DNA from 2 places in the Streptomyces sp. NPDC001770 genome. Region 2 is predicted to be linked to the other one. Evidence: predicted binding sites of a transcription regulator. Region 2 holds the regulator's gene; the other holds the start of a gene.

Region 1 (14,431 bases), on a different contig from region 2:
CCGGCCGGCACCCTGCTCGCCGCGCTCTCACTCCTGTTCTCCCTGCCCGGTGCCGCCTCGGCGGCCGGCACCCCGGCCGACGCCGTTCCGGCCCGGGGGACAGCCTCGCTCGGCATGGGCGTCGTCGCCCACGACGGCCGGGGGCCCCTGCCGGTCGGTACGACCGCGACCCAGACCGAGGGCGTCGACGTCAGCGGCCACCAGGGCAATGTCGCCTGGTCGACGCTGTGGAGCGCCGGAGTCAAGTGGGCGTACGTGAAGGCGACCGAGGGGACTTACTACAAGAACACCTCGTTCTCGCAGCAGTACACGGGCTCGTACAACGTCGGGATGATCCGCGGTTCGTACCACTTCGCCACCCCGGACACGACCTCCGGCGCCGTCCAGGCGAACTACTTCGCGGACAACGGCGGCGGCTGGTCCCGGGACGGCCGGACGCTCCCGGGCGTGCTGGACATCGAGTGGAACCCGTACGGCGACCAGTGCTACGGCAAGACGCCCGCCGCGATGGTCTCCTGGATACGCGACTTCGTGAACACCTACAAGGCGCGCACCGGGCGGGACGCGGTGATCTACACGGCCACCAGCTGGTGGACGACGTGCACCGGCGGCAACGCGGGCTTCGGCGCGACCAACCCGCTCTGGGTGGCCCGCTACAACACCACGGTGGGCGAACTCCCCGCGGGCTGGGACTACTACACGATCTGGCAGTACACCTCGACCGGTACGACGGTCGGCGACCACGACAAGTTCAACGGCGCGCTGGACCGCGTACAGGCCCTGGCGAACGGCTGACATACCGCCACATGCGGCGCACCTCACCACCCGTGGCCCCGGCGACGCACCCCGTCGCCGGGGCCACGGCGATCCACCGGGTACCCGCCCCGCTATGAACCAATTGTATACACGGTATGTATAGTCCGGGCTGCCGTACCGGACGTACGGCTGTACCGCGCCGTACCGACCGATGGATGGAACCACCGTGCTCAGAAGGACGCCGAAGCCCCGCGCCTGGTCGACTCCCGCCCTGGTGGCCGCGCTCGCCCTCACCCTGGGCGGCTGCTCCATGGCCACCACCGCCCCCGCCACGGCGCGCGACGAGGCGGCCGCCGACGCGAAGGGCGAACCCGGCCCGGTGGACTGCCGCGTGGCGAAGTGCATCGCGCTGACCTTCGACGCGGGACCGGGCGAGGACACCCCGCACCTGCTGGACGTGCTCAAGGAGAAGAAGGTGCACGCGACCTTCTTCCTGCTGGGCAAGAACCACGTCCTCAAGCACCCCGACACCGTGCGGCGGATCGCGGACGAGGGGCACGAGGTGGCCAACCACACTTGGTCGCACGAGATCCTGACGGACAAGAAGCCGGACGAGATACGGGCCGAGCTGGAGAAGACCCAGGACGCCATAGCGGAAATCACCGGGAAGAAGCCCCGGCTGATGCGTCCGCCCCAGGGCCGCACCGACGACACCGTCTCGGAGATCAGCAAGGACCTGGGCCTCTCCCAGATCCTGTGGAGCGCGACCGCCAAGGACTACTCGACCACCGACTCGGCGCTGATCGAGAAGCGCATCCTGGACCAGGCGGAACGGGACGGCATCATCCTGCTCCACGACATATACAAGGGGTCCGTGCCCGCCGTGCCGGGCATCATCGACGCCCTGCGGGCACGCGGCTACACCTTCGTCACCGTCCCCGAGCTGATGGCCCCCGCCGAGCCCGAGCCGGGCACGATCTACCGCCCCTGACCCGGGTCACGGCTCCCCCGGGGTGCGAGCACGGGAACGGCCCGCCGCCCCGGGGTCTCCGGGGCGGCGGGCCGTCCGTACCGGTCGCGCGCGGCGGCGCGTCCGGCACACCGTGCCACTCATGCCGTGCCGCTCACGCCGTGCCGCTCATGCCGCGGCCGGAACCTTCTCCTCCGCGCCCGCGGTGGCCGGGGCGAGGGCGATCTCCAGCACCTGGCGGACGTCGGTCACCGGGTGCACCTCCAGCTTCTCCAGGACCTCGGCCGGGACGTCGTCCAGGTCGGCCTCGTTCCGCTTGGGGATCACCACGGTGGTGATCCCGGCCCGGTGCGCCGCCAGCAGCTTCTGCTTCAGGCCGCCGATCGGCAGGACCCGCCCGGTCAGCGAGACCTCACCGGTCATCGCCACGTCCGTACGGACCAGCCGCCCGGAGAGCAGCGAGGCCAGCGCCGTCGTCATGGTGATGCCGGCGCTCGGACCGTCCTTCGGGACCGCGCCCGCCGGGAAGTGGATGTGGGTGCCCCGGTCCTTGAGATCGGCGACCGGCAGCTCCAGCTCCGCGCCGTGCGACCGCAGGAAGCTCAGCGCGATCTGCGCGGACTCCTTCATCACGTCGCCGAGCTGACCGGTCAGGGTCAGTCCGGACGCCCCGGTCTCCGGGTCGGCCAGCGACGCTTCGACGAAGAGCACGTCGCCGCCCGCACCGGTCACCGCGAGGCCGGTCGCCACGCCCGGTACGGCGGTACGGCGCTCGGCCGGGTCCTGGGCGGACTCGGGCACATGGTGCGGCCGCCCGATCAGCCCCCGCAGGTCGGCGTCGGTGACCGTGAACGGCAGCTCGCGGTCGCCCAGTTCGTGCTGGGCCGCGACCTTCCGCAGCAGCCGGGCGACGGCCCGCTCCAGGTTCCGTACGCCCGCCTCACGGGTGTACTCGCCGGCCAGCTTGCGCAGCGCCGACTCGTCCAGCGCCACCTCGTCCTTCTCCAGACCGGCCCGCTCCAGCTGGCGCGGGAGCAGGTGGTCGCGGGCGATGACGACCTTCTCGTCCTCGGTGTACCCGTCGAGCCGGACCAGCTCCATGCGGTCGAGCAGCGCCTCCGGGATGGCCTCAAGAACGTTGGCGGTGGCGAGGAAGACCACGTCGCTGAGGTCGAGCTCGACCTCCAGGTAGTGGTCGCGGAAGGTGTGGTTCTGCGCCGGGTCCAGCACTTCGAGCAGGGCCGCGGCCGGGTCGCCCCGGAAGTCGGAGCCGACCTTGTCGATCTCGTCGAGCAGCACGACCGGGTTCATCGAGCCGGCCTCCTTGATCGCCCGGACGATGCGTCCCGGCAGCGCGCCGACGTACGTACGCCGGTGGCCCCGGATCTCCGCCTCGTCCCGGACACCGCCGAGCGCCACCCGGACGAACTTCCGTCCCATGGCGTGCGCGACGGACTCCCCGAGCGAGGTCTTGCCGACCCCGGGAGGGCCGACGAGCGCCAGCACCGCGCCGCCGCGCCGCCCGCCGACGACACCGAGGCCCCGGTCGGCCCGGCGCTTGCGGACCGCGAGGTACTCGGTGATGCGCTCCTTCACGTCGTCGAGTCCGGCGTGCTCGGCGTCGAGGGTCGCCTGCGCGCCCCGGATGTCGTACGCGTCCTCGGTCCGCTCGGTCCAGGGCAGCTCCAGGACGGTGTCCAGCCAGGTCCGGATCCAGGACCCCTCGGGGCTCTGGTCCGAGGACCGCTCCAGCTTCTCGACCTCCTTGAGCGCGGCCTCGCGGACGTGCTCGGGCAGATCGGCGGCCTCGACACGGGCGCGGTAGTCGTCGGACTCGTCGCCCGGGTCACCGTTGAGCTCCGACAGCTCCTTGCGTACGGCGTCGAGCTGGCGCCGCAGCAGGAACTCGCGCTGCTGCTTGTCGACGCCCTCCTGGACGTCCTTGGCGATGGACTCGGCCACGTCCTGCTCGGCGAGGTGCTCACCGAGCCACTGCACGGCCAGCTTCAGCCGGGCGACCGGGTCCGTGGTCTCCAGCAGCTCGACCTTCTGCGCGGTGGTCAGGAAGGGGGAGTAACCGGAGTTGTCGGCGAGCGCGGAGACACCGTCGATCTGCTGCACCCGGTCGACGACCTGCCAGGCACCCCGCTTCTTCAGCCAGCTGGTGGCGAGGGCCTTGTACTCCTTGACCAGCTCGGCGACGGCCCCCGGCAGCGGGTCGGGCACCTGCTCGCCGATGCGCGTCGCCTCGACCCAGAGGGCCCGCCCGGGGCCGGTCGTACCGGTGCCGATCCGTACCCGCGAGCGCGCCCGCACGATCGCGCCGGGATCTCCGTCGGAGAGCCGCCCGATCTGCTCGACCGTACCGAGGACGCCGGTCCCCGTGTACCGGCCGTCGATGCGCGGCACCAGCAGCACCTCGGGCTTGCCGCCCTCGGCGGCTGCGGCCTGCGCGGCCTCGACGGCGGCGCGTGCCTCGCTGTCGGAAAGATCGAGAGGAACCACCATGCCGGGCAGCACGACTTCGTCGTCGAGCGGCAGCACGGGCAGGTCGAACGGAGTGGACGCCTTGGTGTCGGTAGCCATGATCTTCCCTTCGGCAGTCAAGTTGAGCTATGCACGCTCAATGCTTGTGAGCCGAGGAATGTTCCCCACGGGGTGTTCGCTCTGAGCGATCGGCGGACGACCGCACCTCACGGCCGGGGGGAGCGCGCACCCAGCGACCGCACCGCCGGAAACCTCCCTGGACTTGACGAAGAAATCTGTAGTGGCGACAGTAGACATTGCTTCATGGTGTGACTAGGGTTTCTCTCGTAGCCCAGAGAGACAGAGAGGTCGGCGGAGACGAACCGCCGGGCAGCAGTACGCAGCACAGCAGTACGCACGACGGTGCGGTGGTGGAGCCCCGGAGCCGGCAGCGACGCAGGGAGGCGACGGGGCTGACGACCGGACCGGGCGGCCCGCGGCGATCAGGGGCCGCCGCCGGACCTGCCGCGAGGGCGGTCCGTACACGTGGCCCGCCGAACGGGCCATCCAGAGGGAAGAAGGGAGGGACGGGCGCCATCACCATCGCCCGGGCGGGAACGACGGGCCCGGGTACCGCACGACATCGACAGTGAGGTGGTCTCCGGTCAGGCACACGCGATCCCCGCACCCGCGGCCGTCCGCCGCGAGTCGGTGCGGAACAAGAAGGCCGGCAGGGTACTGAAGCCGGCAGATGGTGTAGCAGTTCCTTCGGGGCCCTGGTGCCGTACGGCACCAGGGCCCCGCCACGCGTTCCACGGAGAGGTGCGTATGACAGCACAGGACTCGAACGGCCGTCTTGACGACGACGACTATCCCGCTTTCACCATGGGCCGGGCCGCCGAGATGATCGGCGCCACCCAGGGCTTCCTCCGCTCCGTCGGCGAAGCCCGCCTCATCACGCCGCTCCGGTCCGAGGGCGGCCACCGTCGCTACTCCCGCTACCAGTTGCGCATCGCCGCGCGCGCCCGGGAACTCGTCGACCAGGGCACCCCCGTCGAGGCCGCCTGCCGCATCGTCATCCTCGAAGACCAGCTCGAAGAGGCCCAGCGGATCAACGCCGAATACCGCCGGGCCGCCCAGGCACCCGGCCCGCCGCCCGCGCTCTGAGGGAGCCCGCCCGGCCCGCCCCCGCTCGCCCGGTGTTCCCGTACACGCACGTCGGCGGGGGCGGGAGCGACGCCCCTCCGGGGCCTTCCGCGAACACCATCCCCTGCGCATGCCTGCGCGGACGCCTCCGGACGCCTCCACGGAAGCCTCCCGGGCGCCTCCTGGGTACCGAAGCGCTTCCCCGAAGAGCTGCGCTTCCGAGGGGGCAATATCTGTGCCCGCCGGGCGAACTTTGAGCACACCGCGCACGAAGTGTTTTAGGCCTGGGGACCGGAGCGGAATTACACATCGCCTGCCCACCACTACCGCATGCTATCGTCGAACCAGTTGCCGTGGTCCTAAAATTTCGAGCACCCTCGTCGACATTTCCGACAGTAGGACGCCTTTCGCGTTTCCGGTCGTTATCGGACGGGGCATCACCGCGGCAACCGGGCATCCATGCAACTGCGGTTTCCGGCGTAATGCCCCAAGGAGATATGACATGGCGTCCGGCACCGTGAAATGGTTCAACGCGGCCAAGGGTTTCGGCTTCATCGAGCAGGAGGACGGCGGCCCGGACGTGTTCGCCCACTTCTCGAACATCGCTGCCGAGGGCTTCCGCGAGCTGCTCGAAGGCCAGCAGGTCACCTTCGACATCGCGCCGACCCAGAAGGGCCCGACGGCCGAGAACATCGTTCCCGTCCAATCGTGACGCGCCCAGTTCTCCTCTCCGCGGGGCACCGCCGTTTCACCGTTGCAGTCGATTCACCGCAGGCCTGATCCGATTTCGCATTCCGTTCGGCGCATTCTCGGCATTCCCGCAGCGGCTTCTCGCCCACGGCGGGAATTCCTTGATCGGCGCCGCGTCGAGGAAGGTTCCTCTTGGGCCCCGTACGTACGCACAGACACTTCTCCCGCATTCGTCCCACCGGCACCGTCCAGCTTTCCGATGACGACACTCAGGAGCCGCGGGTCGGCGACGACATGACCGTCGAAGTGGCTCTGTCGGTCATGATCAGTGCCCGTGTCGACCATCTGCTCGTCTGCGACAACGACGGACTGTGCACCGGGACGGTCACCCTGGCCGCGCTCGCCGCCGTACGGGACGGGACCGCGTACACGGACCGGATCCAGTTGCGCGACGTTCTCGCCGACGACCGGGACGGCGCTCCGGGCCTGCTCGCCCTGGCCCTCTGAGCCGACCCGCTCGGCACGACAGCACCCCGCTCCTTCTCTTCTCTCTGTGAGGCATCATGCGCTGCGTCATCGCCCGTTTCCCGTTCGAGCTCACGAAGAGCGGGGTCCTGGAAGCCATGAAGGGCATCAAGCCGGAGCCGGCCGTCGGCGAGTGCGTGATCGTGGGCCGCCGTACCTACCCCGTCAAGCAGGTCGGCCAGGTCATCACCCGGCAGGACCGCCGGGACTTCAGCGCCGGTGAGGTCCTCCGGGCCATGGCCCAGCTCGGCTTCACCTGCCCCGCCGTTCCCCGCGCGCCCGCGCCCGCGACCGACTCGTTCCAGCACGCGTCCGAGCTGCTCGGCGCCCCCGCAGCCGCCTGAGCCGAGTCGGACTCCGGCCCGGTCAGAAGTGCGTGGCGATCCCGAAGGCGCGGCGCAGCAGGGCCATGTCGTGCAGGTCTCGCGACGTGGGTTCGTACCCCTGGTGGAAGTAGGCCTGCTGCTCCGCCGAGAGGCACGGGACGCGCGTGCCCCCGATGGTGCCCGTCACGAAACAGGCGGCGGGGTACCGGAAGGGGCGGTCCGGTTCGGGCGAGGCCTGTACGGCGGAACCGTCGGCGGCGAAGACCAGCGGGTGCAGGTCCAGCTCCGGGCCCGGCGGGGAAGACAGGCCCGGCGGGGGCGTGAGGGCTGGCGGGGGCGTGAGCGCCGGGGACGAGTGACCCGCCGGAGACGTCAGGACGAACCGTACGGGGCGCTGGTCGAGGGTCTCCGTGAAGCCGGCGCCCGCCAGCGCGGCCAGCACGGCCGGCTCCTGGTCCGAGCGGTGCATCAGGTCGAGGTCGCGGTGGTCCCGGGTCTGCTCGCCTATCAGCGCGTCGATCCCCCAGCCTCCGCCGATCCAGACGTCGGCCTCCGCCCGTCGCAGCAGGCCGAGGACGGACAGCACGTCTTCCGCCGTCATCACGGCACGCGCTCCCTTCTTTCGGCCGGTCAGATCCGGGGCCGGGGTGTGCCGTTCCAGCGCCAGGTGGTCAGCCGTGGGTGCCCGGGGAGTTCGGCGCGTCCGGTGGCCCACAGCAGAGTGGGCCAGGGGGCCGTGGACTCCGGGGCGTCCGGGAAGAGCCGGGCGAGCACCCGTGCGCAGATGCCGGCGGGTGGGTTCCAGGAAAGGCCGAGCCCCTGGGCCAGGTCGTGGGTGTGCACCAGGGTCTCCACGATCCCCATCGCGGCGAAGCCCTCGGGGTCGGACGCCCCGTAGCCGTGGTGGGCGCGGACCCGCGGGGGTTTCGTACGCACCATGGCGGCCAGCAGCGCACCGCTGGCCTCCAGCACCTGCAGGAGCCCGTCGGGACCGGCCGCGCGGTCCGCGTGGATCGCGTTCGCGGGGCCGCCGGGCCGCCGGCTCTCCCAGAGGAAGGGCACATCGCCCGTCATGGGCGGTGTGCGGGGCCCCAGTTGCGCGGCGTACGCGAAGAGGTCGTCGCTGAGGTGCTCGACGGTCTCCCAGCAGTCCCACTCCAGCGAACCCGCCTTCCCTTCCCACGCGTCCGGCGGGGCCTCGCGGAGGGCGTCCACCGCGAGCCGCACAGCACGGTCGAGGTCGTCCGCGGTGACCGGGCCGTGCGCGGCTGCGGAGGACTGGGAAGGGCCGGTCTCGGTCGATCGGGACATGACAGGACGGTACCTCTGCCCGGGGCGCGTGCCACCCCCTCCGGCAGGGCCCGTCACCCACGCGGCGGCAGTCTTTCAGGCGTGGTCCGGCACCCGCAGGTGGTCGAGGGCCAGGTCCAGGGCGGATTCCAGCGGGCCGAGGCGGCCGGTGGCGATCAGGGTGAACGCACCTCCCTGCACCGCGGCGAGGATCGACTCGCCCGCCCGCTCCGCGTCCGGCGCGGCCGACATCAGCCCCTGGCGCTGCATGTCCCGCACCCCGGAAGCCAGTTGGGCCTGCCAGCGGCCCATCAGGTCCTCGGCGACGGCGCGCACCTCGGGGTTGTCACCGGCGAGCTGGCCGGTGAGGACGTTCAGCGGGCAGTTGCGGCCCTGGCGGCGGTAGTGGTCGAGCACCGCGTCGCGCCAGGCGTCCCAGGCGGGCCAGCTGGTGAGTTCGCCGAGGTGGGGCTGCTGGTCGGCGAGGATCGCCTCGGCCTCGTGCCGGGCGACGGCGACGAGGAGGGCGGACCGGCCCTCGGGGAAGTAGTGGAAGAGCTGGCTCTTGCTGGTACCGGTCGCTGCGCGGATCTCGTCGAGGGAGACCTCGGGCCCGCGCTGCCGCATCAGCTGGGCAGCGCCGTCGACGATGCGCTGCCGCGTCGCGGCACCCTTGCTGGTCAGGCCTTGTGCCACGGGTCCGCTTCCTGGGGGTGCAGGGGGCGCCCGGCGCCGGCGCCCCGGGGGACACGCGTACCGGGTCCCCGCCTGGTCGGCCCATCGTACAACCGGGCGCACGGGCCCCTGAGGTACGCGGCCCGGGGCCGTACCGCAGTGGCCCGTGGGCCCGTGGCCCGCAGCCCGAGCAGCCCGAGCAGCCCGCCCGGCGACGCGGTGGCGGTCAGGCAGCGATCAGGTGGCGATCACCGCGGTGGAGGTCCTGCCGCCGTCCACGTCGAGGACGATGCCCTGCACGAAGGAGGAGTCGTCGCTCGCCAGGTAGACGACGGCCCGGGCGATGTCCTCGGGCCTGCCGTGCGTACCGGCCGGGGTTCCCTTCATCATCACGTCGCCGGGCATCGGCTCGCCGGAGGGCTCGTGGACCACACCGGGCGAGACCGCGTTCACCCGGACCCCGGACGGCCCGAACTCCGCGGCCCAGGCGCGGGTGAGGGTTTCGACGGCTCCCTTGGTCGAGCTGTAGAGCGCGTTGGAGGCTACACCGAGCCGGGTGATCCAGGAGCCGAGGTTCACGACCACTCCCCCGCCGGCCGCCACCATGGCCGGGGCCACGGCCGCCGTGAGGAAGAAGGGGGCCTTCACGTTCACCCCGTACACCAGGTCGAAGGTGGCCTCGTCGGTGGTGGTCGTGGTGGACGGCGGGTAGATGCCCGCGTTGTTCACCAGGATGTCGATGCGGCCGCCGAGTACCTCGGTGCTCCGTTCGGCGAGCGCCCGGGAAGCGGCGGCGGTGCCGTCCAGGTCGGCGGCGACGAAGTCGGCCCGGCCCCCGGCGGCCCTGATCCCGGCGACCACCCGCTCACCTCGCTCGCCGTCACGGCCGGAGACCACGACGTGGGCGCCTTCAGCGCCGAGAGCCAGCGCGATGGCCCGTCCGATGTTGCTGGTCGCGCCGGTGACCAGCGCCGTCCTGTTGTCGAGTCGTGCCGTCATGGCGCCGCACTCCCTCTCGGAACTCTCGGAACTCTCGGAGCCCAGGATTGGACCGTACGGTTCAAAGCTAACCTCTTATGGACCGTACAGTCCATTCCTGTGGGCAGAAAACGGCGGAGCCGGACCCGACCGGTGTACGGGCCGGACCCGACCGGTGTACGGGAAGGGGCGGCGCCCCCGTCCTCACGCGCCGCGCAGGCGTTCCAGGGCACGTCCGAGGTTGCGGCGGGTGGCCTCTTCCGCCGCCTGCGGGTCACCCGCGACGACGGCGGCGACGAGGTCCTCGTGCGCGCGGGCGTCGTCGCCGCCCGGGCCGTCGTGCACGTCGCCGTCCGCCACGGCGTCCCGGGCGGCGACCCGGAGCGCACCGAGGAAGGAGTCGTACACCTGGGCGAGGACCGGGTTGTGCGCGGCTGTGACCACCGCGCGATGCAGCCGCAGGTCGGCCTCCACCAGCTCGGCGTCCGAGCCGGCGGCGCCCCGCTCGCTCAGCAGCTCCCCGAGGACGACGACATCCTTGTCGGTGCGCCGGGTCGCGGCGAGCCGTCCCGCCTCCACCTCCAGGGCGATCCGTACCTCGTACACGTCGGCGACGGCGGCCCGGCGGAGCCCGCGCTCGAACTCCTCGACGGGTGCGGTGGAGACCACGTAGGTACCGGATCCCTGCTGGGAGCGGAGCTGTCCGGAGGCGATCAGTGCCCGGACCGCCTCCCGCCCGGTGGAGCGGCCGACGCCGAGGAGCCGGCTCAGTTCGACCTCGCCGGGCAGCCGGGCACCCACCGGCCAGTGTTCCGCCGCGAGCAGGCGGCGCAGTTCGGCGACCGCGCCTTCGACGAGCGAGGTGCGCTGCACCGGCCGTACCGCCATGACGGACGCTCCCTGGGACCGAGGTGGGAAGTGGGTCGAATTCCCGGACGAAGAACGTTCCGGACGAAGCAGGTTCCGAACGAAGCAGGTTCCGAACGCGGAATGCTCCGTACCCGAGGAACGACGGCACCGTCACCAGCCCGCCACTCCTCGGGTACTCAGACAACTTAACCCACGGCTTCGGAGCCCTCCTTCTCGCCGGCCGCCTCCGGGCCGGGCCCCGGCTCCGCAACCGCCACCGCCGCCTGAGGCGTCCGTTCCCGCAGCCGCAGTGCGGCGAGCAGGGCGACCACGAGGATCGCGAGGACCACGGCGAAGGTGACGCGCAGTCCGTGCGCGTCGGCCAGCCGCCCGAACAGCGGCGAGCCGAGTCCGCCGACCGACATGGTGAGCCCCAGTGTGACGCCGCTGGCGGTGCCGGGGCGGGTGGGCAGGTAGTCCTGGGCCAGGGTCACCTGCGAGGAGAAGGGGATGAACATGGCGAAGCCCAGTACGGCGACGCCGATCGCGCCGGCCGCCACACCGGGGGCGAACACCAGCGCGGCCATCGCGGGCACCGCGAGGGTGTAGCCGCTGCGGATCGCGGCCAGCCGCCCGTACCGGTCGGCCGCCCACCCGCCCAGCAGGGTGCCGACCGCTCCGGCCAGCGTGAAGGAGGTCAGGACGGCCGCGGCCGTCCCCCGCGAGCTGTCCAGTTCACGGATCATGAAGAGGGAGACCAGGGAGACCGTCGTCACGTAGGGGACGGACCAGCAGGCCGCGACCACGACCAGCCGGCCGAACGCGTGCCAGTCGTCCCGGGCCCCGGCACCGCCGGAACGCGCACCGGCGGCGGGGATCACCACCGTGGCCTCCTGGATGCCGCGGGCCCGCATCCAGGGCCCCTTGGCCACCCAGAGCGCGGCCATCACCAGGGCGGGTACGGCCAGCAGCCAGGTGCCCCGCAGTCCGGCGGCCCCGACCACCAGCGTGACGAACCCGGGGGCGAGCGAACCTCCCAGGGTGCCGCCGACCGAGAAGACGCTCATCGCCTTCTGGGAGTTTCCTCCCGCCGCCCGCGCCTGGTTGGTGGCGGGCGGGTGATAGGCGGCGATGCCGATCCCGGCGACGGCGGCGCAGATCCAGGTGAGGAGATAGCCGGAGAACAGTCCGGTACCGGCCACTCCCGCGGCGGCCACCAGGAATCCGGCGGGCACCAGCCAGGGACGCGGCGCCCGGTCCGCCAGCGCTCCGAAGAGCGGCTGCACCACGCTGGAGAGGCCGGTGGCGGCGAGTGAGATGCCCGACAGCGCCGAGTAGCTGTAGTGCCGTTCGGAGACCAGGAACGGCAGCAGCGCGGGCAGCGCCCCCTGGTAGAGGTCGTTGACGACGTGGGTGCCGGTCAGGAACCCCAACTGCCCCTTGCGCACACCGTCCGGTCTCCCCGCGCGTCCCGCCGCATCCGGCCGTGGCGCGCCGCCCCGCCTCTGCCGCCGCGGTTCGCCGCGGCCCGTCGTCATCGTCATCGCCGGTTCCTGCCCCTCGCCCTTGAACGTCCCGCTCGGACGTCGCACCCGAACACCTCACTCCTCAGGTCCTCTGAGGAGTTGGGGTACGGTAACAGGACACGGGCGACCGCAGCAACGGCGTCCACCGGCGCACGGCGGGGCGGACCGGCGCGGTATCGGCCACCCCCGCAGGGAGACCACCCGACACCGGGCCGGGGCGGCGGTGTCCCCATCGGAGCTCCCGTCGTTAGCGGAGGGAGTCCGCGACACGGGATCACATCCCCACCGGAGGGAGCCCGCAACACGGGACCACGCCCCCACCAGAGGGAGCCCGCGACACGGGACCACGCCCCCACGGGAGAAGGTCCACGACACAGGGCCACGCCCCGTCGGGCCTCCGCAGGACGGGGCGACGTCGACGGTGAGCACCCCATCCGCCCGCCCGCACAAACCCGTTGGCGAATCGAGCACCCGCCGCGCCAGGATGGGCGGCCTCGACCCCGTCCGCCGCCATCGGAGACCGGAGAGCAGCAGCATGTCCGCCAGCGCCACCCCCAGCCGTCACGCAGACCCGGCCCCCGTCACCCTCGACCGCCGCGACGGCCCCTTCGGCGAGGTGGTGCTGCGCGAGCGGGGCGAGCACTTCGAGATCATCGCCAACGGGTGCTTCCTCATGGACACCTCGGACGGCCGGTCCGAGCGGCTGCTGATCGACCTGGCGCTCGCGGCGCTGCCGCCTTCGCGGCCGGCGCCCTCGGTGCTCATCGGCGGGCTCGGCGTGGGGTTCTCACTGGTACGGGCGGCCGGGCAGGAACGGTGGGGGCGGATCGTCGTGGCCGAGCGGGAGCCGGCGATCGTGGAGTGGCACCTGGGCGGCCCGCTGGGCCGGATCTCCGGCGCCGCGCCGGCCGACCCCAGAACCGGGATTCTCCGTACGGACCTGGTCGAGCACCTCCGTACGACTACGGAGCGTTATGACGCACTGTGTCTGGACATCGACAACGGCCCGGAGTGGACCGTGACGGAGGACAACGGAAGCCTCTATTCCCCTTCCGGCCTCGCCGCCTGCCGGGAGCGCCTGACCACCGGAGGCGTTCTCGCCATCTGGTCCGCACAACCGTCCGAATCGTTCGAACATGCTTTGCGCGCTGCCGGATTCGAGGGGGTACGAACCGAAGAGGTGGCCGTTGCCCGAGGTGTGCCCGACGTGGTTCATCTCGCACTTCGGACCGCCTGAGCACCCCGCCGGGGTATCCGGCCGGGCGGGGATACCCGGACAAGGCACGCTTTCCCCCACCCCTGGCGGGGTATCCCTTCCAGACCGGGCACCACCCTGCGTAGCCGCAAGGCATCCGCTGCCTCTACGCTGCTGCCCGGCAGACGGACCACACAGGCAAGAAAAAACGAGCGAAGAAACCGCATCCCCCGGAGGAATGATCTCCGCGGGAGCGGGCAGGGGCGGGGCGATGGAACAGACACACACCAACCACAACGGCGTCGCGGCCACCCCCGGAGCGCAGCGCCGGGTGCTGGTGGTCGAAGACGACGCCACGATCATCGATGCCATCGCCGCGCGTCTGCGGGCGGAGGGCTTCCTGGTGCAGACCGCACTGGACGGCCCCGCCGCCGTGGACGCGGCCGAGGCCTGGCAGCCCGATCTCATGGTGCTCGACATCATGCTCCCGGGCTTCGACGGCCTGGAGGTCTGCCGCCGGGTGCAGGCGCAGCGCCCGGTACCGGTGCTGATGCTGACCGCGCGGGACGACGAGACCGACATGCTGGTCGGGCTCGGGGTCGGCGCGGACGACTACATGACCAAGCCGTTCTCCATGCGCGAGCTGGCCGCCCGGGTGCACGTGCTGCTGCGCCGGGTCGAGCGGGCCGCGCTGGCCGCCGTGACCCCGCGCAGCGGCATCCTGCGGCTGGGCGAACTGGAGATCGACCACGCGCAGCGCAGGGTCCGGGTACGCGCCGACGACGTCCACCTGACGCCGACCGAGTTCGACCTGCTGGTCTGCCTGGCGAACACCCCGCGTGCGGTGCTCTCCCGCGAGCAGCTGCTCGCCGAGGTCTGGGACTGGGCGGACGCCTCGGGCACCCGCACGGTCGACAGCCACATCAAGGCGCTCCGCCGGAAGATCGGCGCCGAGCGCATCCGCACGGTCCACGGTGTCGGTTACGCGTTGGAGACCCCGGCAGCATGACCCGCTCCGGGCCCGGTCTGCGCCCGTTCT
Region 2 (14,431 bases):
GAGCATCTGCGCCTCACCGATCAGGCGGACCGAACCGGCCTCGCCCTCCTCGCCCTCGTGGGAGTGCGTGTAGACCTTGGGCCACAGGGTGCGGCGGTTCCAGTCGTCGATGGCGTCCAGCAGGACGGCACGCTGGTCGAGGGCGTGCGGGCGGTCGTAGAAAGTCCGCACCGAGAAGACCTGCTGGTCCGCCTCACCGCGGAACATGAAGTACGTGCGGAACTCTTCCCACGGCGCCGCGAGGTCGCCCTCGTCGTCGACGACGAACTTGAGCTCCATCTGCTCCAGGAGCTGCTTGACGAGGTCCTGGTCAGGGACGACGGGGCCCTCCGGTCCTGCCGCCTGCGGTTCGGGCTGGCCCCCGAAATTAGGAATCGAGGACGGATCGATGCTCACCGTTATTTCCCTTCGTGCGGTTGTACGCCATCCTCCCCCATGGCGGGCGGGGAATGGCAACCCCCAGCAGGGTCGATCCGCTCCCGGCGGACAACATGATCCTCCTGCCGCGCGAACGGGGAACGCTTCGCCACCGGCCGGCGTCTTCCAGAGCCGGAGCCGGGACCGGCGCACGGGAGGCAGACCGTGGACAGACCTCAGGAAGCCCAGGAGTCTCACGAAGCCCAGAAGTCTCACCACGTCCGGGAAGCGCCGAGGGACCAGGGACCACAAGGCCCCCAGGAGCACCCCTCGTCCTCTCCGGCTCCCCGGCCTGCGCGGCGGGCGCGTCCCTGGGTCTGGGCGCTGCCGCTGACGCTGGTGGCCGGCACCGGCGCGGTCATGCTCGGCGCGGTCGGCTGGTTCGTCTTCGCCGCCATGACCGGCATGCTCTTCCCCGACGCGGACTCGGGGACGAAGGTCTCCTGCGACGAGGCGATGACGTTCGCCCGCAGGGAGCTCCCCGCAGGCGCGTACGACCGGCGGTGTGAGACCCGGGGAGTCATGGACACCGAGTACGACGTCCGCTTCCGCACCACCGCGCGGGAACTGACCGCCTGGCTGGATTCGGCCTTCCCCGATGTCGCGGACACCGGACTCCGCGCGAAGTCCTGCGACGACGACGACGCCGGCACATATCTGGAGCTGGGCGAACCGCCGCCGGACGGGGCGGTGGCCGCAGACGTGACGGTCGTGTACGAGGACGGCGGCACCGTCCTCGTACACTTCCGCCCCTTCAACGTCTGACCGACGCTTCAGCCGCACCGGACCGAAGCCCGTGCCGCCCTCAGCCGCACCGGACCGAAGCCCGTGCCGCCCTCAGCGCGCCGCCCCCACGATCAGTCCGGTGTCCCCGCCGGTCTCGGCGTCCCCGGACACGTCCACGCGTACGGTGTCGCCGTCCGCGATCTCGCCCGCGAGGATCTCCCGGGCGAGCTGGTCGCCGATCGCCGTCTGGATGAGGCGGCGCAGCGGCCGGGCGCCGTAGGCCGGGTCGTTGCCCTTCTCGGCGAGCCAGGCCAGTGCGGCCGGGGTGACGTCGAGGGTGAGCTGCCGGTCGGCGAGCCGCTTGGCGAGGCGGCCGATCTGGAGCCCCGCGATGTGGGCGAGTTCGTCGCCGGTGAGCGCGGAGAAGACGACCAGGTCGTCCAGCCGGTTCAGGAACTCCGGCTTGAACGAGGCCCGTACGACCTCCAGCACCCGGTCCTTCTTCGCCTCGGGCTTGAGCAGCGGGTCGACCAGGAACTGGCTGCCGAGGTTGGACGTCAGGATCAGGATGGTGTTGCGGAAGTCCACCGTCCGGCCCTGGCCGTCCGTGAGCCGGCCGTCGTCCAGCACCTGGAGCAGGATGTCGAAGACCTCCGGGTGCGCCTTCTCCACCTCGTCCAGCAGGACGACGCTGTACGGGCGGCGGCGGACCGCCTCCGTGAGCTGGCCGCCCTCCTCGTAACCGACGTAGCCGGGCGGGGCGCCGACGAGCCGGGCGACGCTGTGCTTCTCGCTGTACTCGCTCATGTCGACGCGGACCATGGCCCGTTCGTCGTCGAAGAGGAAGTCCGCCAGCGCCTTCGCGAGCTCCGTCTTGCCGACGCCGGTGGGGCCGAGGAAGAGGAACGAGCCGGTGGGCCGGTCGGGGTCGGCGATCCCGGCCCGGGTGCGGCGTACCGCGTCCGACACGGCGCGGACGGCCTCGCTCTGGCCGATCAGGCGCTTGCCGAGCTCCTCCTCCATCCGCAGCAGCTTCTGCGTCTCGCCCTCCAGCAGCCGGCCGGCCGGGATGCCCGTCCAGGCGCCGACCACGTCGGCGATGTCGTCGGAGCCGACCTCGTCCTTGACCAGGGTCTCCTTGGGTGCCTCGGCCGCCACCTGCTCGGCCTCGGTCGCCTCCTCCAACTCGCGTTCCAGGCCGGGGATCTCGCCGTAGAGGAGCTTGGACGCGGTGTCGAAGTCGCCGTCGCGCTGGGCGCGTTCGGCCTGGCCGCGCAGGTCGTCGAGACGTTCCTTCAGCTCACCGACCCGGTTGAGGCCCTGCTTCTCCTTCTCCCAGCGGGCGGTGAGTCCGCGCAGCTCCTCCTCCTTGTCGGCGAGGTCGCGGCGGAGCTTCTCCAGCCGCTGCCGGGAGGCGGCGTCGGTCTCGTTCTTCAGCGCCAGCTCCTCCATGTGGAGGCGGTCCACGGCGCGCTGGAGCTCGTCGATCTCGACGGGCGAGGAGTCGATCTCCATGCGCAGCCGGGAGGCGGCCTCGTCCACGAGGTCGATCGCCTTGTCCGGGAGGAAGCGGGAGGTGATGTAGCGGTCGGACAGGGTCGCGGCGGCCACCAGCGCGGCGTCCGCGATGGAGACCTTGTGGTGTGCCTCGTAACGCCCCTTGAGGCCGCGCAGGATCGCGATGGTGTCCTCGACGCTGGGCTCGGCGACCAGCACCTGCTGGAAGCGGCGCTCCAGGGCGGGGTCCTTCTCGATCCGCTCGCGGTACTCGTCGAGCGTGGTCGCGCCGACCATCCGCAGCTCGCCGCGGGCCAGCATGGGCTTGAGCATGTTGCCCGCGTCCATGGCGGAGTCGCCGCCGGCTCCGGCACCGACGACGGTGTGCAGCTCGTCGATGAAGGTGATGACCTTGCCGTCGCTCTCCTTGATCTCGGAGAGGACGGTCTTCAGCCGCTCCTCGAACTCGCCGCGGTACTTCGCGCCCGCGACCATCGCCCCGAGGTCGAGGGAGACCAGCCGCTTGTCGCGCAGCGACTCGGGCACGTCGCCCTTGACGATGCGCTGGGCGAGCCCTTCGACCACGGCGGTCTTGCCGACGCCGGGTTCGCCGATGAGGACCGGGTTGTTCTTCGTACGCCGCGACAGCACCTGTACGACGCGGCGGATCTCTTGGTCCCGGCCGATGACCGGGTCGAGCTTGCCCTCACGGGCCGCCGCCGTGAAGTCCGTACCGAACTTCTCCAGGGCCTTGTACTGACCCTCCGGGTCGGGTGTGGTCACCCGTCGCCCTCCCCTGCTCTTCTCGAACGCGGCCAGCAGCTTCTTCGCACCGGCCCCCTGAGCCCCGAGGATCTCACCGACGCGGCCGCCCTTCTCGGCGACCGCGATCAGAAGGTGCTCGGTGGACACGTACTCGTCGCCGAGGTCCTTGGCGCGGCGCGCGGCGTCCTCGACGACGGCGAGCAGCTCGCGGTTGGGCTGCGGCGGTGCCACGGTGGAACCGGTGACGCTGGGCAGCGCGCCGAGCAGCCGCTCGGTCTCCGTGCGTACGGCGGCCTGGTCGGCCTCCACGGCGGCCAGCAGATCGATGATGTTCTCGTTGTCCTCGCCCGCGAGCAGCGCGAGCAGCAGGTGCGCGGGGGTGAGATCGGGGTGTCCGTCCTTCACGGCCCTGCTGGTGGCCGCGGTGAGGGCGTCCCTGCTCTTGTTCGTCAGCTCGGCGTCCACGTGCGCTGTCTCCTCCTCAACGATCGCGTATTGCCCAGGCTCTGCACCGGGCCCATGCTTCGACCAACGTGCACAAAGTTGAGTCTATTCCACTCAAGCCTGGGATTCGAGCGGGCCGGGTCCGGCGAGGGCGCGGAAAGCGGATCGCGGTACGGCTCATACGCTTCGGCCATGGCCGTCGACGTACGCAACCCCAGCCCCGAGTACCTCGCCTTCTGGCGCGAGTACCACCTCTGCACCCTGACCACCCTGCGCCCGGACGGCACCCCGCACGTGGTGCCCGTCTGCGTGACGTACGACCCCGGGGCGGGGCTGGCCCGCATCATCACCGACGGCGGGAGCCGCAAGGTCGCCCACATCCGGGCGGCGGGACCGGAGGGCGCGCGGGTCGCGGTCTGCCAGATGCACCGCGCGCGCTGGGCGACGCTGGAGGGCCGCGCGACGATCCGTACGGAGCGGGAGGCCGTCGAGGACGCCGAACGGCGCCACACCGAGCGCTACGGACGCGAGCCGAGGGTCAACCCGACCCGTGTCGTCATCGAGATCGCCCTCGACCGGGCGCTGGGCCGGGCCTGACCGGGCGCCGGCGAAACGTCCCGGGGCAAGCACAACGGCGCCACCGTGTCAGGTCACGGTGGCGCCGCTGTGTGGGGGACAGCACTTGAGCGATGCTGTACTTCGGGGGAATCGCTCAAGCGCTTCGGGGGGTGGCGGAGATGGTCTCGGGGTCGAACAGTTCATGGTCGCGCTGGTCCAGATTGACGAAGATCATGCCGTACCGGACGGCGCAGCGGACGGGCTGTGGGGCGCCACGTGGCCTGCGCAGACAGCGGTAGGCGCGAATCTCTTCGCCCTCCTCCATCACGACGACTACAGGTTCACCGAGCAGGGTGACCATCAACGAGTCACCCGGGCCCGGCAGTGCGGTGAGCAGATCGACGAAGTGCCACCCCGAGCGATAGGCGGAGGCCATCTCGCGCCGGAAGATCCGGTCGTCCGGCGGGGTGGTCATGCGCCTACGGAGGCCGGAAGCGAGTCCCAGCCGATGTCACCCTGGACCTTGTTCAGCGAGTCCCAGCCGATGTCGGCCTGGACTGCGGCGAGCGAGTCCCAGCCGATGTCGCCCTGAGCCTTGTTCAACGAGTCCCAGCCGATGTCGCCCTGGCCCTTGCCCGGCACGGGCCAGCCGATGTCCGCCTGGACCGCTGCGAGCGAGTCCCAGCCGATGTCGCCCTGGACCTTGTTCAACGAGTCCCAGCCGATGTCACCGGGCGTCGCCCGGGCTTCGTCGTCCCAGCCAATGTCCCCCGGGACAGCAGCCGCCTCACCGTCCCAGCCGATGTCGCCCGCGCCCAACAGCCCAAAACCCAAGGCCGCGACGAACGAGGCGGCAAGCACCGAGCGAAGCATTCGCTTATCCATAGTCGGCTTCGTCCTCACTTGTGGATTCATCTCCCCCGCTCCTAAGACGATGTCTCACGCGACCCTGTGAACACCACAGAGTCGATGCATCATGTTCTTGCATGTTCAGGAACCTGGGGGGTGGAGAAATGATCACAAGCGACACAAAAAAGACACATCCTCATGGGATCACCGAACTGTGTGAGGACGGAAAGCGCCTCTATTCGGGCGCACTGCGCTCCGGACGCATCGCGCGCGACGAGGTCGAACCCGCGCCGTGCCTCATGGAGTTCGCCCTGCTGCACGCTGATCCCGACGACCCGAACTGGCTGCGGCCCGTACCGCCGTCCACCGCCCTCGCGCAGCACGTGAACCCCCTGGAGCGCGAGATACAGGAGCGCAGACGGCACTCGGTCCGGCTCGCCCAGTCCTTCCAGCCCTTCATGGAGATCAGCGCACAGGGGCCGCCGGCCACCCACGCCATCACCGTGCTGGAGGGCGTGAACCGTATCAACGGCGCCCTGGACATCGCCACCGCGGAGTGCCGCACCGAGGTCCTCACCATCCAGCCCGGCGGCGGCCGGAACGAGGACCGGCTGGGCAAGGCGCTGGAGCGCGGCCTCTCCGTCGTGGACCGCGGCATCCGGATGCGGACGCTGTACCAGCACACGGTCCGCTACAGCCCCAGCACCCTGGCCTACGCGGAACGCATCGCCGACGTGAACGTGGAGATCAGGACGTCCGAAGAACTCATCGAGCGCCTCATCGTCTTCGACCGCACCGTCGCGTTCATCCCGGCCCAGGACGACCGCCAAGTGGCCCTGGAACTGCGCCACCCGGGGCTTGTCGCCTATCTCGCGTCGGTCTTCGAGAAGTTCTGGACCCGCGCCACCCCGCTGCTGGAGGAGGTCCGGTACGAGCCGACGCCGGACGGCATCAGCGCCGTCCAGCGCTCCATCGCCCACCTCCTCGTCGAGGGGCACGTGGACGACTCGATCGCGCGCCGGCTCGGGATGAACGTACGCACCTGCCGCGCGCACATCGCCAAGCTCGCCGCCACCCTCGGCAGCAGCAGCCGCGCCCAACTCGGCTTCCTGATCGCCCAGTCGGGCATCCTCAACGAGGACGACTGACGGCCGGCTCCGCACGGCACACCCCGCACGAAGGAAGGGCCCGCTCCCGGCGATCACCGGAAGGCGGGCCCCACGCGCGGGACGGGCGGCACGCGCCCGTCCGGCGTCAGTCCTTCGGCCGCTTGGGCCGCCAGACGACCAGCGCACTGGTCTGCTGCACGTCCTGGTACGGCACGAGGTCGCGCCGGTACGAGGCGTGCACCTGGGCCTCGGCCTGCCGCATGGCGACCGCCGCCCCGTCCACCGCGTCGGACAGCTCGACGACGCGCTGCTGGAGCGCGGCGACCTGGTTCTCCAGCTCGATGATGCGCTTGATGCCGGCCAGGTTGATGCCCTCGTCCTGGGACAACTGCTGGACGTTGCGCAGCAGTTCGATGTCACGGGCCGAGTAACGCCGCCCGCGCCCGGCCGTGCGGTCCGGGGAGACCAGGCCGAGGCGGTCGTACTGACGGAGCGTCTGCGGGTGCAGGCCCGAGAGCTGGGCCGCGATCGAGATCACGTACACCGGGGTCTCATCGGTCAGTTCGTACGGATTACGTCGGCGGCCGTCCATCTCAAGCTCCCTTCGCGGCCTGGAACAGGTCGGCCCGCGGGTCCTGGGCCGCGGTCGCCTTGCGGTAGGCCTCCAGCGCTTCTCTGGCTTCGTCGCCCAGCTCGGTGGGGACCGCGACCTCCACGGTGACGAGCAGGTCGCCCCGGGTGCCGTCCTTGCGCACGGCGCCCTTGCCACGGGCGCGCATCGTACGCCCGTTCGGGGTACCGGCGGGGATCTTGAGGGTGACCGGAGGGCCACCGAGCGTGGGCACCTTCACCTCGCCGCCGAGCGCCGCCTCGGGGAAGGTGACGGGCACGGTGACCGTGAGGTTGTCGCCCTTGCGGCCGAAGACCGGGTGCGCGTCGACGTGGACGGCGACGTAGAGGTCGCCGGCCGGACCGCCGCGCTCGCCCTGGCCGCCCTTGCCGCGCAGCCGGATGCGCTGCCCGTCGGAGACGCCCGCCGGGATGCGGACCTGCATGGTGCGGGCGGACTTGGCGCGTCCGCTGCCCTTGCAGACCTCGCAGGGGTTCTCGGCGATCAGGCCGCGGCCCTTGCAGTCCACGCACGGGTCGGTGAGCGAGAACCCGCCACCGCTGCCGCGCGAGACCTGTCCCGTACCGACGCAGGTCGGGCAGACCCGCGGGGTGCCGTTCTTGTCACCGGTGCCGGAGCACGCCTTGCAGGGTGCCTGGCTGGACATCCGCAGCGGGACCGTGGCCCCGTCGACGGCCTCGGTGAAGCTGAGCGTCACCTCGGTCTCGATGTCCTGGCCCCGGCGCGGCTGCACCCGGGTACCGGCGCCACCGCCGCCGCGGTTGAACAGCCCGCCGAACACGTCGCCGAGGCCGCCCCCGCCGCCGAAGCCGCCGCCGCCCTGGCCCGCACCGCCCTGGGCACCTCCGAAGAGGTCGCCCAGGTCGAAGCCGCCGGGGAAACCGCCCCCGGCACCGGGACCGGGCCGGAACCCGCCGTTGCCGAAGAGGGCGCGCGCCTCGTCGTACTCCTTGCGCCGCTTGGCGTCCCCGAGGACGTCGTTCGCCTCGGAGATCTCCTTGAAGCGCTCCTCGGCCTTGGCGTCGCTCTTGTTGGCGTCCGGGTGGAACTCGCGGGCGAGCTTCCGGTACGCCTTCTTGATCTCGGCGTCGGTGGCGTCCTTCGGGACGCCGAGGACCTTGTAGTAGTCCTTCTCGACGAAGTCCTTCGTGCTCATCGACGTCCCTCCTTCCGGACGATCGGCCGTGGGCCTCTCGCGTACGACAGGTCCGGCTCACGGGGAGCGCGGTCGCTCCCCGGTCCACGCCGGTTCCTGTGAACGGCCCTGGCGGCCGGCCCTGGGGCCGGCCGCCCGGCCGGTCGGTGTGCGACCGGGTGATCCGACGTGGTGTCAGACCTCCGTAGGTCCACCGCTCTCCTCGTCGTCTGCCTTCTCTTCCTTCGCCGCGGCGGGCGTGGCGCCCGGCTGCGGCTCCGCGACGGCCACCCGCGCGGGGCGGATGGTGCGCTCCCCGAAGCGGTACCCCGGCTGCAGGATCGCCACGCAGGTCGTCTCCGTGACGTCCGGCGCGTAGCTGTGCATCAGGGCTTCGTGGATCGTCGGGTCGAAGGGCTCGCCCTCCTCGCCGAACTGCTGGAGACCCAGCTTGGTGACGATCGACTCCAGGGAGTCGGCCACCGACTTGAAGCCTCCGACGAGCTCACCGTGCTCGCGGGCCCGGCCGACGTCGTCGAGGACGGGGAGGAGCTCGGTCAGGAGGTTCGCCGAGGCGATCTCCTTCACCGTGACCCGGTCCCGCTCGACGCGGCGACGGTAGTTCTGGTACTCGGCCTGAAGGCGCTGGAGGTCCGCGGTGCGCTCGGCGAGCGCCGTGCGTACCTGGTCCAGCTGCGCGGTCAGACCTGCGGTCTGGTCAGCGTCCCCGGCCGGGGCCGCCTCCTCGGAGGCGGCCTTCGGCTCGGCGTCGTCGTCGGTGGCGCCGGAGGGGACGTCGGGCTTCTCCTCGAAACCCGGGGTCTCCTCCGTCACACCGCACCGCCCTTGCTGTCCTTCTCGTCGTCCACGATCTCGGCGTCGACGACGTCGTCGTCGGCCGGACGGGCCTGCTCGGCACCGGGCTCACCGGCGGCCGCACCATCGGCCTGGGTGTTGGCGTACATCGCCTGGCCCAGCTTCTGGGAGACGGCGGCGACCTTCTCGGTGGCCGTACGGATCTCGGCGGTGTCCTCGCCCTTGAGCTTCTCCTTCAGCTCGCCGATCGCGGTCTCCACCTCCGTCTTGACGTCGCCGGGGACCTTGTCCTCGTTGTCCTTGAGGAACTTCTCCGTCTGGTAGACGAGCTGCTCGCCCTGGTTGCGCGACTCGGCGGCCTCACGGCGACGGTGGTCCTCGTCGGCGTACTGCTCGGCCTCTTCGCGCATCCGGTTGACCTCGTCCTTCGGCAGCGAGGAGCCACCGGTGACGGTCATCTTCTGCTCCTTGCCGGTGCCGAGGTCCTTGGCTCCGACGTGCATGATGCCGTTGGCGTCGATGTCGAAGGTGACCTCGATCTGCGGCACCCCGCGCGGGGCCGGCGGCAGGCCCGTCAGCTCGAACATCCCGAGCTTCTTGTTGTACGCCGCGATCTCGCGCTCGCCCTGGTAGACCTGGATCTGCACGGAGGGCTGGTTGTCCTCGGCGGTGGTGAAGATCTCGGACCGCTTGGTCGGGATCGTCGTGTTCCGCTCGATGAGCTTGGTCATGATGCCGCCCTTGGTCTCGATACCGAGGGACAGCGGGGTGACGTCGAGGAGCAGGACGTCCTTGACCTCACCCTTCAGGACACCGGCCTGGAGCGAGGCGCCGATGGCGACGACCTCGTCCGGGTTCACGCCCTTGTTGGCGTCCTGGCCACCGGTCAGCTCCTTGACGAGCTCGGCGACGGCCGGCATACGGGTCGAGCCTCCGACGAGAACGACGTGGTCGATCTCGGAGAGCGCGATGCCCGCGTCCTTGATGACGTTGTGGAACGGGCTCTTGCACCGGTCCAGCAGGTCGGCGGTCAGCTGCTGGAACTGCGAGCGCGTGAGCTTCTCGTCCAGGTGCAGCGGACCCTCGGCGGACGCCGTGATGTAGGGCAGGTTGATCGTGGTCTCGGTCGAGGACGAGAGCTCGATCTTCGCCTTCTCCGCGGCTTCGCGGAGACGCTGGAGAGCCATCTTGTCCTTGGACAGGTCCACGCCGTGGCCGTTGGCGAACTGCTTCACCAGGTGGTCGACGACGCGCTGGTCCCAGTCGTCACCACCGAGGTGGTTGTCACCGTTGGTGGCCTTCACCTCGACGACGCCGTCACCGATCTCCAGGAGCGACACGTCGAAGGTGCCGCCACCGAGGTCGAAGACGAGGATCGTCTGGTCGTCCTTGTCCAGGCCGTACGCCAGCGCGGCGGCGGTCGGCTCGTTGACGATGCGCAGGACGTTGAGGCCCGCGATCTCACCGGCCTCCTTCGTCGCCTGGCGCTCGGAGTCGTTGAAGTACGCCGGGACGGTGATGACCGCGTCGGTCACCTTCTCGCCCAGGTACGCCTCGGCGTCGCGCTTCAGCTTCTGCAGGATGAAGGCGCTCATCTGCTGCGGGTTGAAGGACTTGCCGTCGAGGTCGATCTTCCAGTCAGTGCCCATGTGGCGCTTGACCGAGCGGATGGTCCTGTCGACGTTGGTGACGGCCTGACGCTTGGCCACCTCGCCGACGAGCACCTCGCCGTTCTTCGCGAAGGCGACGACGGACGGCGTGGTCCTGGCGCCTTCGGCGTTGGTGATGACGGTGGGCTCGCCGCCTTCGAGAACGCTGACGACGGAGTTAGTCGTGCCCAGGTCGATGCCGACCGCACGTGCCATTTCGATTCCTCCTGAAGAACTACTTGAGCGGATCTGACTCAAGGATGCATGACACCCGCCAAAGAGTCAACAGACCTGAGTCATGCAGACTCAACTTAAGTGCCGATGCCCCACGCCATACGGTAAATGCGCAGCTCAACGCGGGTACGTACCCCTCCGGCGCTCCGGGCGAACACCCCACACGCCCCGGCCGCCGCACGGCTCCGCCCCTCGTCACCACCACGGCCCCGCCCCTCGACCGCATCGGACACGACCCGGGCGAGACACGCAGAACGCGGTGCGCGCCACTCCCCCCGTCCCACCATCGCACCGTGGGATTGTTCTGTCACAAAATGCCGTGAGCCGGTCAAAACGCACCGGCCCCGGACCACCCCACCGAACTCCGAAACCCCGGGCGGGCGCGATGCGGAACGCGAGGCAGCGGCGCTACAGACAGAGCGGCGGCGCATGGTGGCAGTCACTCCAGCCGGTCCGGCCCCCGAGGCGGCCGGCACCGTGGCGGCGGAGGCCCGCAGCCACCCCGGCGAGCGGCACGGGACGACCGCCGGACCCGACCCTGCCCCCCGCCGGAGGGGCCAAACGACTCCTGGACGTGACCCTCGGCTCGGCCCTGCTGCTCCTCGCGGCCCCCGTCCTGCTGGCCGCCGCCCTCGCCCTCGCCGTACGGCACGGCCCGCACCAGGTGGTCGACGGGCGCACCCGGGCCGGGCTCGGCGGGCGGCCGTTCGTCCTGCGTTCGCTGCGCACCCGGCGGCTGCGGCTCGACGCGGTCTCCCGGCTGGTGCACGTCGTACGCGGAGAGCTGTCGCTCGTCGGTCCGGCGCCGCTCGCGCCGGACGACCCCCGGCTCCTGGACGGCGGGCCGCGCCGCTGGCGGCTGGAGCTGCGCCCCGGGCTGACCGGGCTCGCGCAGGTGCGCGCCCGGTCCGGGATGCCCTGGGACGAGACGGCCCTGCTCGACCTGCACTACGCCCAGACCCTGGCCCGGAGCCGTACCGAAATCCAGCGAATCGGGCTCGACCTGGCAATCCTGGCGGAATCCGTGCACACTCCTGTGCGCGCGACCCTCCGCGGAACGACCCGGCGGGCCAAGGGTGGCCTGAGCGACACAGATCACCGCTTGCCCGGCTACAGCCCACTGGAATAAGTGGATAGGGTCAGCACAGACTGATTAAGTTACTGCTTAGTAGTGTCAAAATCCCACCCTCGCAGGCCCGAGGAGCCCCTACATGCAACTCGCCGCGATCATCGTGTCGCTGGTGCTGACCGTGGTCGGCGTTGCGCTCATTTCCCGAGCCGTCGCGCAGATCTACCGGTTCGTCCGCCTCGGACAGCCGGTCCCCGCGGGCAGCCGCACCGACAACCCCAAGAACCGCACGATCACCCTGGCCAAGGAGTTCGTCGGCCACACCCGGATGAACCGGTGGGGCATCGTCGGCGTCGCGCACTGGTTCGTCGCCGTCGGCTTCCTGACCCTTGGTCTGACCATCGTCACGGCCTACGGACAGCTGTTCAAGGCCGACTGGGTGCTCCCGGTCCTCGGCGGCTGGCTGCCGTACGAGGCGTACACGGAGTTCATCGCGCTCGCGACCACGGTGGGCATCCTCGTCCTCATCGCGATCCGCCAGCTCAACCTGCCGAGCCGTCCGGGCCGCAAGTCCCGCTTCGCGGGATCCAAGATGGGCCAGGCGTACTTCGTCGAGGCGGTCATCCTCGTCATCGGCCTCGCGATCATGACCCTGCGCGGACTCGAGGGCGCCCTGCACCACGTGGACGGCTACGAGGCCGCGTACTTCGCCTCGTACCCCCTGGTCGCCGCCTTCAAGGGGCTGAGCCTCTCCACGCTGCAGAACCTCGTCTACCTCACCGCGATGATCAAGCTCGGCGTCACCATGGGCTGGGCGATCACCGTCGGACTCAACACCAACATGGGTGTCGCCTGGCACCGCTTCCTCGCCTTCCCGAACATCTGGTTCAAGCGGAACGCGGACGGAGCCGTCGCGCTCGGCGAGCTCAAGCCGATGACCAGCGGCGGCAAGGAGATCGACTTCGAGGACCCGGGCGAGGACGACGTCTTCGGCGTCTCCCAGGTCGAGCAGTTCTCCTGGAAGGGCATCCTCGACTTCTCCACCTGCACCGAGTGCGGCCGCTGCCAGTCGCAGTGCCCCGCCTGGAACACCGGCAAGCCGCTCTCCCCGAAGCTCCTCATCATGTCCCTGCGCGACCACGCGCACGCCAAGGCGCCGTACCTGCTGGCCGGCGGCGGCAAGGACATGGAGGGCAACGAGAAGGCCACCGAGGAGCAGCTCAAGGACGTCCCGGCGGCGGCTCTCGCCGAGGCCGAGCGCCCGCTGATCGGCACCGCCGAGGAGAACGGCGTCATCGACCCGGACGTCCTCTGGTCCTGCACCACCTGCGGTGCCTGCGTCGAGCAGTGCCCGGTCGACATCGAGCACATCGACCACATCGTCGACATGCGCCGCTACCAGGTGATGATCGAGTCCGCGTTCCCGTCCGAGGCGGGCACGATGCTCAAGAACCTGGAGAAGAAGGGCAACCCCTGGGGGCTCGCCAAGAAGCAGCGCGTCGAGTGGACCAAGGAGGTCGACTTCGAGGTCCCGATCGTCGGCAAGGACGTCGAGGACCTCACCGAGGTCGACTACCTCTACTGGGTCGGCTGCGCCGGCGCCCTGGAGGACCGGGCGAAGAAGACCACCAAGGCCTTCGCCGAGCTGCTCCACATCGCGGGCGTGAAGTTCGCGATCATGGGCGGCGACGAGAAGTGCACCGGTGACTCCGCCCGCCGCCTCGGCAACGAGCCGCTCTTCCAGCAGCTCGGCCAGGAGAACGTCGCGATGCTGAACATGGCGTTCGGCGAGGACGACGACGACGACTCGACCAAGAAGGCGAAGGCGACGAAGAAGATCGTCGCCACCTGTCCGCACTGCTTCAACACCATCGCCAACGAGTACCCGCAGCTCGGCGGCGAGTACGAGGTCATCCACCACACCCAGCTGCTCCAGCACCTGGTGGACGAGGGCAAGCTCGTCCCGGTGACCCCGGTCGAGGGCCTGATCACCTACCACGACCCCTGCTACCTGGGCCGGCACAACAAGGTCTACACACCGCCGCGCGAGATCATCAAGAGCGTTCCGGGCCTGCGGAACGAGGAGATGCACCGTCACAAGGAGCGCGGCTTCTGCTGCGGCGCCGGCGGCGCGCGGATGTGGATGGAGGAGCGGATCGGCAAGCGCATCAACAACGAGCGCGTCGACGAAGCCCTCTCCCTCAACCCGGACATCGTCTCGACGGCCTGCCCGTTCTGCCTCGTCATGCTGACCGACTCGGTCAACGGCAAGAAGAACGACGGCAAGGCCAAGGAGTCGATCCAGGTCGTCGACGTCTCGCAGCTCCTCCTGGAGTCCGTGAAGAAGCCCGTCGAGCCGGAGCCGGAGCCCCAGCCGGAACCCGAGCCGGAACCGGCCGCGTAACCACCCCGCACAGGGAGCACCCAGCACGGGGGACTCAGCCACAGGGGACTCAGCACAGGGGACTCAGCACGGGGGCACCCAGCACAGGGGAACGCGCCACCCGCACCACCCGCACGGCGAGAAGCGGT

Evidence for each region. The regulator HspR, encoded in region 2, represses chaperone genes until heat shock. The targets are predictions, from matches to a motif close to TTGAGNNNNNNNNNCTCAA.
Region 1: lon (endopeptidase La) is a predicted target of HspR. The motif match lies at 4,335-4,353, and genes of this name have one in related genera.

Annotation. Positions count from the first base shown of each region.
Region 1 covers NZ_JBSFFN010000016.1:127,359-141,789, forward strand. Annotated here, with positions in the region: gene ACWCSV_RS16935 (lysozyme) at 1-795, shown strand, start outside; gene ACWCSV_RS16940 (polysaccharide deacetylase family protein) at 968-1,747, shown strand; gene lon (endopeptidase La) at 1,895-4,312, opposite strand; gene ACWCSV_RS16950 (MerR family transcriptional regulator) at 5,021-5,359, shown strand; gene ACWCSV_RS16955 (cold-shock protein) at 5,841-6,050, shown strand; gene ACWCSV_RS16960 (CBS domain-containing protein) at 6,221-6,535, shown strand; gene ACWCSV_RS16965 (SCO5918 family protein) at 6,592-6,897, shown strand; gene ACWCSV_RS16970 (nucleotidyltransferase domain-containing protein) at 6,920-7,480, opposite strand; gene ACWCSV_RS16975 (maleylpyruvate isomerase N-terminal domain-containing protein) at 7,510-8,190, opposite strand; gene ACWCSV_RS16980 (TetR/AcrR family transcriptional regulator) at 8,266-8,865, opposite strand; gene ACWCSV_RS16985 (SDR family NAD(P)-dependent oxidoreductase) at 9,082-9,843, opposite strand; gene ACWCSV_RS16990 (FadR/GntR family transcriptional regulator) at 10,027-10,710, opposite strand; gene ACWCSV_RS16995 (MFS transporter) at 10,878-12,119, opposite strand; gene ACWCSV_RS17000 (spermidine synthase) at 12,733-13,434, shown strand; gene ACWCSV_RS17005 (response regulator transcription factor) at 13,664-14,401, shown strand; gene ACWCSV_RS17010 (HAMP domain-containing sensor histidine kinase) at 14,398-14,431, shown strand, end outside.
Region 2 covers NZ_JBSFFN010000030.1:12,200-26,630, reverse strand. Annotated here, with positions in the region: gene ACWCSV_RS24600 (YbjN domain-containing protein) at 1-396, opposite strand, end outside; gene ACWCSV_RS24595 (hypothetical protein) at 757-1,182, shown strand; gene clpB (ATP-dependent chaperone ClpB) at 1,255-3,870, opposite strand; gene ACWCSV_RS24585 (pyridoxamine 5'-phosphate oxidase family protein) at 4,042-4,446, shown strand; gene ACWCSV_RS24580 ((2Fe-2S)-binding protein) at 4,562-4,882, opposite strand; gene ACWCSV_RS24575 (hypothetical protein) at 4,879-5,280, opposite strand; gene ACWCSV_RS24570 (helix-turn-helix transcriptional regulator) at 5,421-6,404, shown strand; gene ACWCSV_RS24565 (heat shock protein transcriptional repressor HspR) at 6,511-6,957, opposite strand; gene dnaJ (molecular chaperone DnaJ) at 6,959-8,152, opposite strand; gene grpE (nucleotide exchange factor GrpE) at 8,327-8,965, opposite strand; gene dnaK (molecular chaperone DnaK) at 8,962-10,812, opposite strand; gene ACWCSV_RS24545 (sugar transferase) at 11,405-11,959, shown strand; gene ACWCSV_RS24540 ((Fe-S)-binding protein) at 12,042-14,303, shown strand.